Regions from separate parts of the Shewanella sp. SR1 genome, predicted to be linked through region 1. Evidence: riboswitches for the same ligand, from Rfam matches in the RefSeq annotation. Region 1 holds a riboswitch; the other holds the start of a gene.
What was found. A riboswitch is a leader RNA that binds a small molecule or an ion and turns the genes downstream of it on or off. The one in region 1 is predicted to bind lysine.
Positions count from the first base shown of each region.

Region 2: it holds a riboswitch for lysine, as region 1 does, so the genes downstream of both, KV201_RS06950 (Na+/H+ antiporter NhaC family protein) here and lysC (lysine-sensitive aspartokinase 3) in region 1, are expected to answer to the same signal.

Region 1 is NZ_JAJAEF010000001.1:131,485-139,564, reverse strand. It holds gene KV201_RS00645 (S9 family peptidase) at 1-1,135, shown strand, start outside; gene arcA (two-component system response regulator ArcA) at 1,460-2,176, opposite strand; gene KV201_RS00635 (DUF3293 domain-containing protein) at 2,765-3,199, shown strand; lysine riboswitch at 3,300-3,474, shown strand; gene lysC (lysine-sensitive aspartokinase 3) at 3,625-4,980, shown strand; gene KV201_RS00625 (succinylglutamate desuccinylase/aspartoacylase family protein) at 4,982-6,103, shown strand; gene KV201_RS00620 (zinc transporter ZntB) at 6,206-7,171, opposite strand; gene KV201_RS00615 (YacL family protein) at 7,616-7,990, shown strand; gene KV201_RS00610 (response regulator) at 8,080-8,080, opposite strand, start outside.
Region 2 is NZ_JAJAEF010000006.1:58-8,137, reverse strand. It holds gene KV201_RS06975 (amidohydrolase family protein) at 1-350, opposite strand, end outside; gene KV201_RS06970 (amidohydrolase family protein) at 350-3,439, opposite strand; gene KV201_RS06965 (H-NS family nucleoid-associated regulatory protein) at 3,655-4,047, opposite strand; gene KV201_RS06960 (electron transfer flavoprotein subunit beta/FixA family protein) at 4,358-5,107, shown strand; gene KV201_RS06955 (electron transfer flavoprotein subunit alpha/FixB family protein) at 5,108-6,034, shown strand; lysine riboswitch at 6,130-6,326, shown strand; gene KV201_RS06950 (Na+/H+ antiporter NhaC family protein) at 6,406-7,974, shown strand.

The DNA of each region.
Region 1 (8,080 bases):
TTTTGACTTAAAAGGTAAACTCAAAACACAATTGACTAAGGGCGAGTGGGCTGTCGATGAGTTGGAATACATAGATGAAACCGCAGGCTGGGTGTATTTCACCGGCCGTAAAGACACGCCAATTGAAAAACAGCTTTATCGCGTGCCTTTAGCGGGCGGCAAGGTTGAGCGCGTGAGCAAGCAAGCGGGGATGCACAATCCTGTTTTCGCCGATAATCAGAGCGTATATCTGGATTATTTCAACAGCTTATCTCAGCCACCGCAAATCAGTTTACACGGTGACGAGGGCCAGCAACTGGCTTGGGTCGAGCAAAATGCGGTTAAGCAAGGTCATCCTTTATATGATTATGCAGGGCTGTGGCAAATCCCTGAATTTGGTGAACTGAAAGCCGAAGATGGCCAAGTGCTGCAAACCCGCTTATTCAAACCCGTTCCCTTCGATGCAAGCAAGAAATACCCTGTCGTAGTGCGGGTTTATGGTGGGCCGCACGCCCAGTTAGTGACCAATAGTTGGAGCGAGCAGGACTACTTTACCCAGTATCTTGTGCAACAAGGCTATGTGGTATTCCAATTAGATAACCGCGGCAGTGCCCACAGAGGCACTCAGTTCGAGCAGGTGATTTACCGTCATTTGGGCGAAGCTGAAGTGAATGATCAAAAAGTGGGGGTGGATTATTTACGGAGTCAGCCCTTTGTCGATGCCGATAATGTGGCGATTTACGGCCACAGTTACGGTGGTTACATGGCCTTGATGAGTTTATTTAAGGCGCCGGATTACTTTAAAGCCGCGATTTCGGGCGCACCTGTGACCGACTGGCGCTTGTATGACACCCATTATACTGAGCGTTACTTAGGTCACCCCGAAGGTAATGAAAAGGGTTATGAAGCCAGCAGCGTGTTTCCTTACGTGAAAAACTATCAAGCAGGTCTGTTGATGTATCACGGCATGGCTGACGATAACGTCTTGTTTGAAAACAGCACTCGGGTTTATAAAGCGCTGCAGGATGAAGGCAAATTATTCCAGATGATCGATTATCCGGGATCTAAACATTCGATGCGTGGCGAGAAAGTGCGTAATCACTTATACCGCTCATTAGCGGATTTCCTCGATAGACAGCTGAAAAGCGCTAAGTAGCGCGAGATAGAGAGCGGGCCTGCTTGCGTATGCCATACGTTGTAGGCTCGCTCCTTGTTTCGCTCTTACATCACTCGCTCTCATTAGCGCTGATAGGTGGAGCTTGTTTTATAATTATACTGCTGTTTTATAAGAAGATTTTCGTCTCTATTTTGGACATCGGCTTTGCCATCAGCCTGACTCTTAACTCTGTAAGCGTCGCCTATTAATCTGATTCGCTAAATTTTAGACATAAAAAAACCAGATCCTAGGATCTGGTTTTTTTGTGAATTGATGCTTATCGAATCAATCCTGTTGCTAATGCGGGTGTCGCTTAGCGGGCAATTAGCCTTCTAAGTTACCGCAAAAGCGATAGCCTTCACCGTGGATAGTCGCGATGATTTCTGGCGTATCTGGCAAGCTTTCGAAATGCTTACGGATACGACGGATAGTCACGTCTACAGTACGATCGTGTGGCTTAAGTTCACGGCCAGTCATTTTCATCAGTAGATCGGCACGAGTCAAAATTTTGCCTGGGTTTTCAACAAAGTGCAGCATAGCGCGGAATTCGCTACGTGGCAGTTTGTAAGATTCACCCTGTGGGCTCACTAATGAACGGCTGTTGATCTCTAAGCTCCAATCGTTGAAGCGATAGTATTCTACTGAGCTCTTTTCTTCGACTTCGGCACCAGCGCTGTTGACGCGAGTCAGAAGGTTACGAGCACGAATCGTCAATTCACGTGGGTTGAACGGCTTGGTAATATAATCGTCCGCGCCAATTTCAAGTCCAAGGATTTTGTCGACTTCGTTGTCACGACCTGTCAGGAAGATCAGACCGATGTTGTTGATTTCACGTAGTTCACGTGCCAACAACAGGCCATTCTTGCCTGGCAAGTTAATGTCCATAACGACCAAGTTAATTTTGTTTTCCTGCATAGCCTTATGCATTTCTGCGCCATCATTGGCCTCAGTTACCACATACCCTTCTGCCTCGAAAATACTTCTCAGCGTGTTACGGGTAACGGCTTCATCTTCAACGATCAGAATGTGCGGATTTTGCATATTATTTACCTAAATTTTAATCAGTTTATACTAACCAATAAGAGCAACTTACTTCGGGCTCTTATATTCATAAAAGCGTTGATACTTCCTTGAACTGCTTTGTGCTCAAAAGGAAAATCTTTACGGTGACATCTATATCTGGATGTAGATTAAGTGCACGTTTAAGTGTAATACGAGAAAACGTAATCAGTACCAACTTCGATAAGCAATAGTTAGAATAAGTTCCTTAACTATTGTTTTTTTTAAATGTTTAAAAGACAAATCAAATGTAGAACACATTTTAAACAGATGCCCGGTCAGTTCACGTTACTTAAAGCGATATATGTAACAAACTGTATTGAACGATAAGCATCTTGCTCAATCTGTTTCAACTCACCAGTACGTACATTGTACTCGTTTTAGTCATTTGTTAACAAATGAAATGTTAACAAATTTTAGGTGAGTCGGGTTTTTTACCATGATATTTACTTTAGCTATTGATTAGTATAACTAATGTATTTGCCATTCCTGTGAGCCAGTTCACGCCTCTTTGGATTTTACAATCACTCTGCTACACTAGCCTGGGTTCATTTTTCGATTAGACTACCAATGGACAATAAGACTCAAGATTTGTGGCAATGTTACCAAGCGCCGTTATTTTTGCTGACTCAAGCATTATCCTGTGATTTTTCCTTTGCTGTTATTACCGCTCATAATCCCGCTTCAAAGCTGCTTTCTCCCAGTCAAAACCGTTTACTCGATCGCCAACTTCTCCGTGAAATTGAATTACTCGGCAGTCCCTATCGTGCTTTAGTGGGCGCGGCGCCGGATTTATCCCACATGGAAAAAAGCTGGGCCGTGTTTATCGATAGAACGATGGCGCTGCAATTGGGGAAGAAATTTAATCAATACGCGATTTATGTGGTCGAACAAGGGGATGTGAGCTTAGTGCCTTGCACCTTGGCCGGACATGATGAAGTGTGTTTAGGCAAATTTAGTGATTATGTGCAGTTGGTATACGAGTTACCCGATTTAAGCACTTAGTTGTTTTCAAAAGATTTTATTTAAATTATTCATTTGTTATGAAATTAGCATTGACTTCATTAGGGGTTTATTGCTACTTTTTTCGTCCCTTTCCTAGGAAAGGAACAGAAGAGGAGCGTTAACTAGGTAGTCGGTCAGAGGAGCACAAACTCCAGCGATGACTGATGAGGGAGATTAACGCCGAGGCATAGATATGGTTGCTGCATGTTTATGTCGGTCGCTCAGGCTGAATCCTGACGATTGTCACCTGTAATTGGTGGAGAGCTTCTGGTGACGATTGCTGTTTCCCTTCTTTTGGGGTGCGTTATCATTGAGCACCAGGCTCTTCGAACGAAGTTAGTTCGGAGTGTGATCATGTTAGTTAATCAATATTTTATTCAATCTGCGTTTATTTCTTGCCCTACGTGTTTCACGGAGGTGCGCTAATGTCCCTCGTTGTCGCAAAATTTGGTGGCACCTCAGTCGCCGACTATAACGCTATGAATCGCTGTGCCGACATAGTGTTAGCTAATCCTCATTGCCGTTTAGTCGTGGTCAGCGCATCGAGTGGCGTGACCAATCTGTTAGTGGAATTGACTCAAGAATCCATCAACGACGATGGTCGATTACAGCGATTAAAACAAATTGCCCAAATTCAATACGCGATTTTAGATAAGCTCGGTCGTCCTAACGATGTGGCCGCCGCATTAGATAAATTATTGAGTCGCATGTCAGTATTGAGTGACGCGCTCGCATCACAACGCAGCAAAGCGACCATGGATGAGTTGTTGTCCCTCGGTGAGCAATGTTCTTCGGCGTTGTTTTCAGCAGTCATCCGCGAGAAAGGTGTTAACTCCAGCGCCTTCGATGTACGCCGAGTATTACGTACCGACAGCCACTTTGGCCGCGCGGAACCTCAGGTTGAGCAGATTGCGACTTTAGCTCGTGATTATCTTCAGCCACTATTAGCGGAACAAGTGATTGTCACACAAGGCTTTATCGGTGCCGATGAAGCAGGTCAAACGACCACATTAGGCCGCGGTGGTAGTGATTATTCTGCTGCGCTGTTAGCCGAAGCGCTACGCGCCTCAGCGGTCGAGATTTGGACCGATGTCGTAGGGATTTATACAACCGATCCTCGCCTTGCGCCCAATGCCTTTCCGATTGCCGAGATCAGCTTTAATGAAGCCGCCGAGATGGCGACCTTTGGTGCCAAGGTATTGCATCCTGCGACCATTCTTCCTGCTGTTCGTCAACAAATTCAAGTGTTTGTGGGTTCAAGTAAAGAGCCTGAAAAGGGCGGGACTTGGATCCGTCATCAAGTGGAAGATGCGCCCGTATTCCGCGCTGTGGCTTTGCGCCGCGACCAAACCCTGTTAAATCTTCACAGCTTGCAAATGTTGCATGCACAGGGCTTTTTAGCGGAAACCTTTGCGACATTGGCGCGACATAAGATCAGTGTGGATTTAATTACCACCTCAGAAGTGAACGTGTCTCTAACCCTCGATAAAACTGGCTCAGATTCAAGTGGCCAAGGTTTGTTGAGTGAGGCATTGTTGCAAGAATTATCACAGCATTGCCGGGTGCGCGTCGAAGACGGTTTGGCCTTAGTGGCGATTATCGGTAACCGCATCGCGACCACGCCAGGTATTTGTCGCCGTGTGTTTGAAGTGTTAGAACCACACAATGTGCGGATGATTTGCCAAGGCGCCAGCCCACATAATCTGTGTGTGTTAGTGGCAGAATCGGAAGCGGCGCAAGTGGTGAAATCGCTGCATCAAAATCTGTTCGAAGGCGCTTAATATGCTGCCGACAACATCGTCTCTGCAAATTGGCGAGCTTGCCGCAGGGCAAGCGCTTACCTTGCCTATTTACCATTTTAAGCCGAGCGACGATAAGGCGACTGGCCCTAAAGTGTATATTCAGGCCAATGTCCACGGCGCTGAAGTGCAAGGTAATGCGGTGATTTATCAGTTGATGAAGCAGCTCGAACACTGTGACATCCGCGGCGAAATCACCTTAGTGCCGCTTGCCAATCCTCTTGGGATCAACCAAAAAAGTGGTGAGTTTACCCTTGGCCGATTTGATCCTATTACGGGGGCGAATTGGAATCGTGAGTATTTGAATCATGCTATCGATTTGCCAACTTGGTATAGCGAACATGCCAAGTTGAGTGATAGCGAGCTGATCCAAGCTTATCGCAGTACTTTGGTTGAAGCCTGTCAGCAAAAATTACGGCATGAATGGGGCATTACAACCGGGCATAGGCTTGCGGTTAATCTGCAGATTATGGCCCACGGCGCGGATATAGTGCTCGATCTGCATACGGGTCCTAAATCCTGTAAGCACTTGTATTGTCCTGAATATGACTTAGCTGCCGCGCAGTTTTTGTCGATCCCTTATACGCTTGTTATCCCCAACACCTTTGGTGGTGCTATGGATGAGGCAGCGTTTTGTCCTTGGTGGCAATTAAGTGATTTTGCAAAAGCGCAGGGGCGAGATTTAGCCGTTGCTGTGTCAGCGTTAACCTTGGAGTTGGCGAGCCAAGAGCGCGTCTGTCTTGAGGATGCGTTGGTTGATGCCCAAGGGATTTTGGCGTATTTAAGCCACAGCGGCGTGATCGCTGAAACTGTTGCGCCCGCTAAAATGCAGCGCTTTGGTTGTTACCTTAAGGACTATAAAAAGTATCACGCGCCAAGTTCAGGGTTAGTGGAATACCTCGCGCCTGTGGGTGAGCCACTGACTGCGGGACAGCCCTTAGTGAATTTACTGCGTATGGATTTATACGGTACGGCAGATGAGCTAAAGACGGTCAGTTTGCCGCAGGACTGCGTGCCGATTTTGCATTTTGCTTCGGCGTCTGTGCACCAAGGGACAGAGCTTTATAAAGTCATGACTCATGTGTTTGAGTTGCCGACGACATAATCGCCCGCTTAGAGCATAAGCATTAGCTCATAACATTCAGCTTATAAGAATGAACGAAAACAACGCAATCCTAATCGATTGGCGTTGTTGTTTTTAAGGTGGCTATAACCACTTAAATCGATAAAACAGTGCCATTTGTAGGGCGACGAGTGAGATTAATATGCCGCAGAAGGTGGCGAAGGCCCAAGTGTTGTCGGCGCCCGGTATGCCGCCAATATTGACCCCGAGTAAGCCGGTTAAAAAGCCTAATGGTAAGAAAATTGCCGACACTAAAGATAAGAAATATAAGCGTTTATTGAGCTGTTCCGATTGTTGGCTGAGTAATTCTTCCTGAGTCACATTCGCCCTATCGCGCAGGGCATCGAGATCTTCAATGGTGCGGATAAGCTTATCATTTGTTTCCCTGAGTTTAAGTCGCTCCGAATCGTTAAACAGACTAACTTGCTCGGAAATCATTTTTGAAAAGGCTTCACGCTGGGGCGCTAAATAGCGGCGAATGGCGACAGTTTGGCGGCGTAGTTCGGCGATATCTGTGCGTAAGTCTTTTACATTGCCCGAGACAACGAGCTCTTCTAAATCAGAGAGTTGTTCTTCTAACTTATCGATGAACTCGACTTTACGGTTAGTGAGTCGCTCGCAGACAGCGACGATAAAGTCGCCCGTAGTTGCAGGCCCATTGCCCTCAAGGATCAGCTCGGCGACATCTTTGACCGACTGTAACTCGCGATCGCAGGTGGATATGATCCGCTGTTTATCGGCATAAATACGCACGGCCACCATGTCTTCGGGAGCTGAATTGGGGTTGAGGTTGACGCCGCGTAACGCGAGCAATATGCCTTCGCCGGCGATAACGGCGCGGGGGCGAGTATCTTGGGCGAGTAGGGCATCACTCTCGACCTTCGGCAGGCCGCTATTGAGTATCCAGTGGCGCGCCTTTTTATTGCGATAGCGAAGGTGCAACCAGAGTAGACCATCCTGCGGATCCCATTTTTCGATCTGTTCCAAGCTTAAGGTGGAACCCGCTTGGGCGCCGCTTAGCACTAAACTGTAGATAAATCCTTCGTGCATATCGCATTCCATATAACTTTCAAAATCATACAAACAAGCTAACTGATTTTGCCATGAAAATGAAGTCAGTACTTGTGCTTAACGGATATGAGGCCAACGCCAATAGAGTTATACCAATCACATTAAATATCTAATCAGTTCAGAGCCTCACAGGTATTTCAATCCAAGGCAGGAATGGTTATTCCCTTTTAAGCCAATGCAACACGGGAGTGGGATGCCTGTGTGGCTCCCGAAGGGCGGCTGATGTTAACGGCATGGCAACGCGCTTTATACTGCGTTTAAGGCTTCAAGCCTTCGCCTTGTCTAAAGCGCGTTGAACTCCCGCTGAATGAACAGATATTTTGTACGATTGGTATTAAATCGGCTGTGCTGCGTGGGGCGAGCAACTTCGGCAAGGATAGGTTAAAATTAGCATTAGTAGGCTTAGAGCAAAGAGACAATAAAATGGAATACGAATTTCGGCGTAACAGTTTAACCGGCACTTTTCTGGCCAGCTTTAGCATGGATCATGAAGTGCTGGGGCAATGGTTTACAGAAGAATTAGGGCCTGAGTTAGCCAAAATTCAGCAAGTGTTAGACATTATTAGAGAAATTCAAACCGATAAACGCGGTGCATGGCGTCTCGTCGGTAATGATTTCACCTTAGAGTTAGAGCGTGAGCAGGCGCGGGTGTTTGCGAATACGTTAGGTTTCGAGCAAGAGTATGAATTAGAAGAGGCGATGTCACTCTATGATGCTGAATCTGAAGCCTATTGTGGCTTAGAGGACTTTGAGCTGGCGCTACTGAGTTGGCAGACATTTATCGAGAAAGGTCTGTAATCGTCCATTCAAATCCTGTTCGATAAAAACATAAAGGCAATCATAGGATTGCCTTTATTGTTTGCGCTATACCTCGCTAAACTCAGGTAT
Region 2 (8,080 bases), on a different contig from region 1:
CGGCTCATTTCAATTTCGACCAAACCTAAGCTGGTGTCTAGGGCGATTAAGCCCGGATACAAGTGTTTACCGCTGGCATCGACGACTTGAGTGTCACTGGTTTCTGCGGTTGCACTGTTGGTTTGGCTGGTGAGTTGAGGCCCAACGGCCGTGATCTTGCCATTTTCAATCAAGACATCAGTGTTGCTGAGCACGCCTTGACTGACTGTGTGCACAGTGGCGTTTTTAATCAGTACGCTGCGACTTTGTTTAGGTGTTGGCACGATATCGCTGGCCATCGCTGGGGCCAGCGTGGTGCAAATCGCGCCCAGTAGCGCCGCAAACAAAACGGGTTTAGATGAATGTTGCATTATTTGGCTCCCTCATGAGTGTGGCCCCATGCCTGATAGTGGGTGTCGCAGTGCCACTGTGGCTCGTTAAGTGGCGTGACTTTTTCACCCGCTTTGGCTTGATCATCACTGCTGAGAATTTTTTGGATAAGTGCGGCGCGCTCGTTGACTACGGCGAGCTGGGCGACTTGGTCTTGGTCGCGGTCAAAGTAGCGTTTTCCTTCAACCCATGCCTGCGTCACTTTGGCGTAAATCGACAGTGGCTCTGCGTTCCACAGCACGACATCGGCCATTTTTCCCGGGGTGAGTGAACCCACAAATTCATCGACTCTTAATTGTTTGGCTGGATTGATAGTGACCATGTTCCAAGCATCTTCCTTCGACATATTGCAATACATCATAGATTTAGCTGCTTCTTGGTTGAGTCTGCGCTGCATTTCATAGTCGTCTGAGTTTATGCTGGTGGTCACGCCTTTTTTTTGCATCAGGCAAGCGTTTTGCGGAATCGCGTCGTACACCTCAAACTTATAGGCCCACCAATCGGCAAAGGTCGAGGCGCCAGCGCCATGGGCGGCCAGTTCACTCGCCACTTTGTAACCTTCGAGCACATGGGTAAAGGTTTGCACTTTAAAGTGATAGGCCTCGGCTAGGCGGATAAACATCAGAATTTCTGACTGCACGTAAGAATGAATGTGCACATCACGTTGCTGATTTAATACTTCGGCCACCGCCTGCAGGCGATAACTTGGGCGCGGTGCGACGGTTTTTTTCTTATCGCTGGAGCGCAGGTCATCATAGGCTTTTAACGCATTCTCATAGGCGATGGCGGCATCGAAGGTTTCTTCAAATAACGCTTTGACTCCCATGCGGGTTTGTGGGAAACGTTGTACAAATTTCTCTCCCCAGTTGCTCTGCTTAACGTTTTCACCTAGCGCGAACTTGATACTGGCGGGCGCGTTAGCAAATTTAAGTTGCTCTGCCGTTTCGCCCCATTTCATTTTGATCAGTTGCGATTGGCCGCCGATAGGATTGGCGCTGCCGTGGAGTATTTGTGCGCTGGTGACACCGCCTGCTAAGGCGCGATAGATTGAAATATCGTCGGGATTAATCACATCACCAATGCGTACTTCAGAGGTAACTGCGTCTGTTCCTTCGTTAGTACCGCCATTAATGGCGATATGCGAGTGTTCATCGACTATGCCAGCGGTGAGGTGTTTACCTGTTGCATCGAGGACTTGATAACCTGATGGCGTACTTAATTGTTGGCCAATTTTTTCGATGCGGCCATTGGCCATCAAGAGATCAGCATGTTCGAGAATACCTTGTTTATCCGATGTCCACAGGGTGGCATTCTTGATGTGCAGCTTCTCAACATTAGGGGCTTCTCTCAGTCCGTAAGCGACGTTAGGGTAGGTGAGGTGACTCACTAGACTTGTGTTGGCTTTATCCTTGGGCGTTTGATTGTCTTCTTGAGTGGCACTATTAACCGCTGCAGTTTGCGCTATCGCAATACCGGCAACATTTGTGGTGCGACTCTTGGCATCGACCATGCGGCCCTGAATACCGTCATCGGCCATCCACAGGGTAAAGCGGCTAAGGCCATTGATGCCTGCGGCGCTCAAATCGGCAGTAAAGCTTAATCGACCGTCGTCATCTAACTTAAGTTGAGTGAGCGCGATGCTTTGTTCGCCACTGCTTAAGCTGCCTTGGATTTTGGGTTTATCACCTTTACTCACATCTTGCAGCGATAAATCCAGCGTGAGGTTATTGAGGCTTAATTGATAATCGCCCAGTAATCGTGCTTGGGGCAGTGAGCGAAGACTTTGCTCCTGACCTTGCAACCAAACACTGTAGATCTGGCCCTCTTTAAAAATATTGCCCTTAGTGACTACAAAGTCTGCCATGTAACCGGGTGCGAGTTTGCCGGTAAAATCGGCGGTGCCTGTCATCTCGGCGGCTTGGGTGGTCAGTGCGGCTAAGGCTTGCTCTTCAGTTAAACCTTGAGTAATGGCTTGGCGCAGTCGCGGCCAAAAAGCATCGGTCTTAATACCAAACTGCGTTAGCGCGAAGGGAATACCTGCTTTTGCAACTTCTGCTGGATTGGTTGGCGCACGTTCCCACTGTCTTAAATCCGCCAGTGACACTTCGCGATCGGTATCATCTGTCCCGACATCAGGTGCTTGCGGATAGTTTAAAGGCAAGATTAACGGGTAGTTCAGCGCCTTTAACTCATTGATGCGCGAGTATTCTTGACCATTACCGAGTAGATTGGCTGACAGTTTATGTTCTTTGAGCAAATGGGCTGCACGCAATTGATCGTTGAGGTTTTTGGTTTCAAAGATAATTTGCTTATCGGTTAAATTATCTAAGCGTTCAAAGGCGATATTAAATTCGACTTGATTGTTTATTGCGCCATTGCCTTGTTTGTTTTTATTTTGGTTATACCAATTGGCGTCGGCAAAGGTTTGTCTAATAAGTGCAATACTGCCCATTAATGATGACGGATAATCTTGTTCAGATGAGCCTTTATCGAATGCCATAAAAGGTTGACTGCGGGCACGATAAATCACTTCGTTGGCGGTTTTGTCTGCTAATGACAGGCTAACACCCGTCCCTCGGAAGATTCCGTCGAGTTTGCTACTTTGCACACTCGTAAAGCCATTATTGATCCACTCTTTCGCGCGTTCTTTATTGGGATAAACGTAATTAAACCATTCTTTTTCAGAATGAATTGCGCCATTGTCTGCATTGCCGCCGATACGTTTAATATCATAGACAGGGCGAGTGAGCCCAAGTTTTGGATATTCGAACTCAATCCCATAATCGGTGAAAGGATCGATAAATCCAGGGTAAATAGTATAACCACTCAAATCGACTTTAAATGCGCCAGCGGGAATGTCACCGTGCTCAATAATGGCTTTAATTCGATTATTTTCAACCAATAAAGTGGCATCGCTTAAACGCTTACCCGGCTCAATCATTAATTCAGCATGGGTAAAAGCCGTGAGTTTATTGGAGGTTGTCCCTGTCTTGATTTGGGCATATGTGGTCTGTGAGACTAAGCTAGCGATTATGCTGCAGCTTATAATTATCTTATTGTTTATCTGCATTATTTTATTCAATCGAATGAGGGTGAATAAAGAGTAACTGAAAGCAGATGTAAATACTAAGGTTGAATTGTAACGCAATTTGAGCGGGAATGAGGCGTGGGATTTACGCTTGTCGTTTTAGATTGCAGCCAATAATGGATATAAAAAAGCCCGCAATGAATGCGAGCTTTTATGCAAATGTGTGTTGGTTACTCGAACCGCCACACCGAATTGGATTAGATTAAGAAATCTTCCATAGAACGACCTTTATTGATCTCGTTCTTAAATACGGTTGGCATACGGCCTTGGCCAGTCCATTGAACCATTTCACCGTCAACTTCGATTTGGTATTTAGCTGGACGAGGAGCGCGTTTTTTCGCGGTTGCTTTAACAGCTACGCCACCTAAGTCATCAATTGATAAACCAACGGCTTCCATTTGTTGACGGATTTCTTCAATCTTAGCATTACGAGCTGCCATGGCTTGTTCTTCTTCCTCAGCCATAGACTCGCGTTCTACTAAAATTTTATCTAATTTGTCGGCTAAATCACGTAACTCTTCAACGCTAAGTTCTTTAACTGCTGCTTTAAAACGACGGCCGTGAGTTAATATCTCTAAAAATTCGCTCATATCTATTTTCGTCCCACTCTAATTTTTAATACAGGATAATGGTGAACAACACCTAAATGATAGAAACTAATATAGCTCGAATCAAATAAAATTATGCGTTTTAAGTAAATTAAATATTATTTATATTTTGAACTTTTCTTATTTACTCAAATAAGTGTCCAAAAAAGTAGCCGTTGCGCGGATTAAAAAATGCAAACAGGCGTTTGACTTTGGTTGACGTTAACGTTAACAGGACGTAAAGTTGCTCTATCCTGCATTGGTATTAACCAATGTTTTGTCCATGTACATGAAAGTGTAGGAAGGAAACCCTATGAAAGTATTGGTGCCCGTTAAGCGCGTTGTTGATGCCAATGTGAAGGTCAGGGTCAAAGCTGACAATACAAGTGTTGACACTGCAAACCTAAAAATGGCGTTGAACCCTTTTTGTGAAATCGCAGTAGAAGAAGCGGTTCGTTTAAAAGAAGCGGGTAGCGCTACTGAAGTGGTTGTTGTCAGTATTGGTAATAAAGCCGTGCAAGAACAATTACGTACCGCGCTCGCATTAGGCGCAGACCGTGCGATTCATATCGATACTGAAGAAGAACTGGTGCCAGTATCTATCGCCAAATTGCTCAAAGCGGTACAAGACAAAGAACAAGCCGAACTGGTGATTTTTGGTAAGCAATCTATCGATGGCGATAACAACCAAACTGGTCAAATGTTCGCGGCGCTGATGGATATGCCACAGGCGACCTTTGCTTCTGAAATCAAATTGGAAGGTCAATCTGTGCAAGTCGCTCGCGAAGTTGACGGTGGTATGCAAACCTTACTTATGCCGCTACCTGCAGTCGTGACTGCCGATCTACGTTTGAACGAACCTCGTTATGCTTCACTGCCTAACATTATGAAAGCCAAGCGTAAGCCATTAGAAGTCTTTACAGTGGCTGACTTGGGCGTGACGTTAAAGAGTCACCAAACGGTTGTGAAGGTCACTCCGCCAGCAGAGCGTAAAGCAGGCATCATGGTAGCGTCGGTTGCTGAGCTAGTTGAAAAGTTAAAAAATGAAGCGAAGGTGATCTAAATGGCCATTTTAGTATTAGCTGAACATGATAATGCCGCACTGAAACTCGATACGGCAAAAATCGTCACTGCCGCCCGCGCCATTGGCGATGAAGTGCATGTACTGGTTGCGGGTCACCAATGTGGCGCGGTTGTCCAAGCTGCGCAAGCACTACAAGGCGTTAGCCAAGTGCTCGTTGCCGATGCCAGCGTGTATGAAGCGCATTTAGCGGAAAATTTTGCCAAATTGCTGGTGGACTTAGCGCCAAACTATGGCCACATTCTGGCTTCTGCTTCGAGCTTAGGTAAGGACACGCTTCCGCGTGTGGCAGCATTATTAGATGTTGCGCAAATCTCTGAAGTCATTACCGTCGTCAGTGCGGACACTTTTGTGCGCCCTGTGTATGCGGGTAACGCCTTAGCGACAGTGCAAAGCCATGATGCCATCAAAGTGATGACAGTACGCGCCAGTGCGTTTGATGCTGCGCCAGAAGGTAACAGCGCGGCTGTGACGACACTCGATAAAGTGTTTGAAGCGAGAACTCAGTTTGTTTCTCAATCTTTGACGGTATCAGCCCGTCCAGAGTTAGGTAATGCTGGCATTATTGTTTCTGGCGGCCGTGGTATGGGCAGTGGTGAAAACTTCGGCATGTTAGAGCAGCTTGCTGACAAGCTCGGTGCTGCGGTTGGCGCATCACGCGCGGCAGTTGATGCTGGCTTCGTGCCTAACGATTTACAAGTGGGTCAAACCGGTAAAATCGTTGCGCCTAACTTATATATTGCTGTGGGAATTTCTGGCGCGATTCAACATTTAGCGGGCATGAAAGACGCGAAAGTAATCGTTGCTATTAACAAAGATCCTGAAGCGCCAATTTTCCAAGTTGCCGATTATGGCTTAGTTGCGGACTTATTTGAGGCGGTTCCTGAGCTGATCACAAGTCTCGGTTGATTTAAACTGTGATCTAGGTCACATTAAGTGGCTTTGCGGTAGCATCTGCTAAGCCGCTTATGTTTTTATGTGCCTCACGCTCGGGTACGGGCGTTCTTAGAAGTAGAGGCGCGCCAAATATTAGTAGTGATCAGTAGGGTGATTCCGTTGATCGATTGCGAAAGGATTTGGTGCCGAAGTGGTTCGATTTATCACGATCAACTGCTGGGGTTGTACCTAATAGGTGCAACACTGCCATAGTATTTTCCGATATGGATATTGGAAATAGTTACTATGGAGCGCTACTGATAGGACAGGTGACCTTGGGTATCTATTGCCTTTCCCCACCAGTTCAGTCGCCCTCCATTCGTATTTAACGAAGATAATAATCAATGACTGTTATGAATTATGCCGATTCGGCGCTTTCCTTGCTGCCGCCTGCGGTGGCTATTGTGTTGGCGATCTTAACTCGCCGTGTACTGCTTTCTTTGGGGTTAGGTATTTTAATTGGTGCTTTATTGCTCAATCAATTTTCACCTGTAGCGACGGGTGAATTTGTATTTAATGGCGTTAAAGGACTTTTTTGGACGGGCGAAGGCCTTAATTCGTGGAACTTATATATTCTCGGTTTCTTAATTGTACTGGGAATGATCACAGCGTTAATTACCGTAAGTGGCAGCGCGCGGGCTTTTGCCGATTGGGCTCGTTTACATATACGTAATAAACGTGACGCTAAATTATTAACCATGTTTTTAGGGTGTGTGGTTTTTATTGACGACTATTTCAATAGCTTAGTCGTAGGTTCGGTCGCTAGACCTGTTACCGACCGTTATTATATTTCCCGCGCTAAGTTAGCTTATTTATTAGATTCTACTGCGGCACCTGTGTGCGTTATTTCTCCAGTATCAAGTTGGGGCGCGTATATTATTGCACTTATTGGTGGAATATTAACGGCCCATGGTTTTGCTGATACGGGCCATTTGAGTATTTTTATTCAAATGATCCCAATGAACTTCTATGCAATTTTCTCCTTGTTATTATTACTTTTCGTTGTCTTTATGGGATTAGATGTTGGGCCAATGCGCGAGCATGAACTCAATGCCCAACGTGGTAATTTATACGATGAGTCAAAAGGATTACCGCCTGGAGCCAATGCGGATTTACCTGAGGCCGAAACCGGTAAGATCTTAGGGTTATTCTTGCCTATTACTGTATTGGTATTTGCGACCCTGTATTTTATGGTCAACAGTGGCGCTCAAGTACTTGCCGCTGAAGGGATTGAATTTAATATTATTTCAGCATTTGAGAAAACCGATGTCAGTTCATCCCTTTTCTTTGGTGCATTAATCGGTTTAGCGATTTCGCTGATATTGAATTTAGTCCAAGGCGTTGAGAAATCAATGATAGTCAAAGGCATAGTGCAGGGCGCTCGCTCTATGCTGCCAGCGATTTATATCCTGTTATTTGCTTGGACTATCGCAGGCGTGATTGGCCAACTCGAAACCGGCAAGTTTATGGCAAGTCTCGCGACGGGCAATATTCCGTTCGCCTTTTTGCCTGCCCTAATGTTTGTGTTAGCGGGTATTACTGCGTTCTCAACCGGTACTAGCTGGGGCACGTTCGGTATCATGTTGCCGATTGCTGCGGATATGGCGATGGGAAGTCACACTGGCATGATGCTACCTATGCTTGCTTCTGTGCTGGCGGGCGCGGTATTTGGCGATCACTGTTCACCGATTTCCGATACTACGATTTTGTCGTCTACGGGCGCGAGTTGTCACCATATCGACCATGTCGTCACTCAGCTACCGTATGCATTAATTGCGGCGTTTATTAGCTTAACGGGTTATGTCGTACTTGGATTTACTGAGTCAGTTGTGGCTGGTTTAGTGGCCTGTAGTGTGGTGTTTGTGGTTAGCATCATAGTGCTAAAAATCAAATCTAAAGGCGCAATTAGCTAAACCTTAATTGAAGCCTTTCCACTGCTACAAATAAATCAGCCAGCATTATGCTTAATGCCGTTCACTTAAGAGTGAACGGCATTTTTATTTGGTCTAACCGGAAACT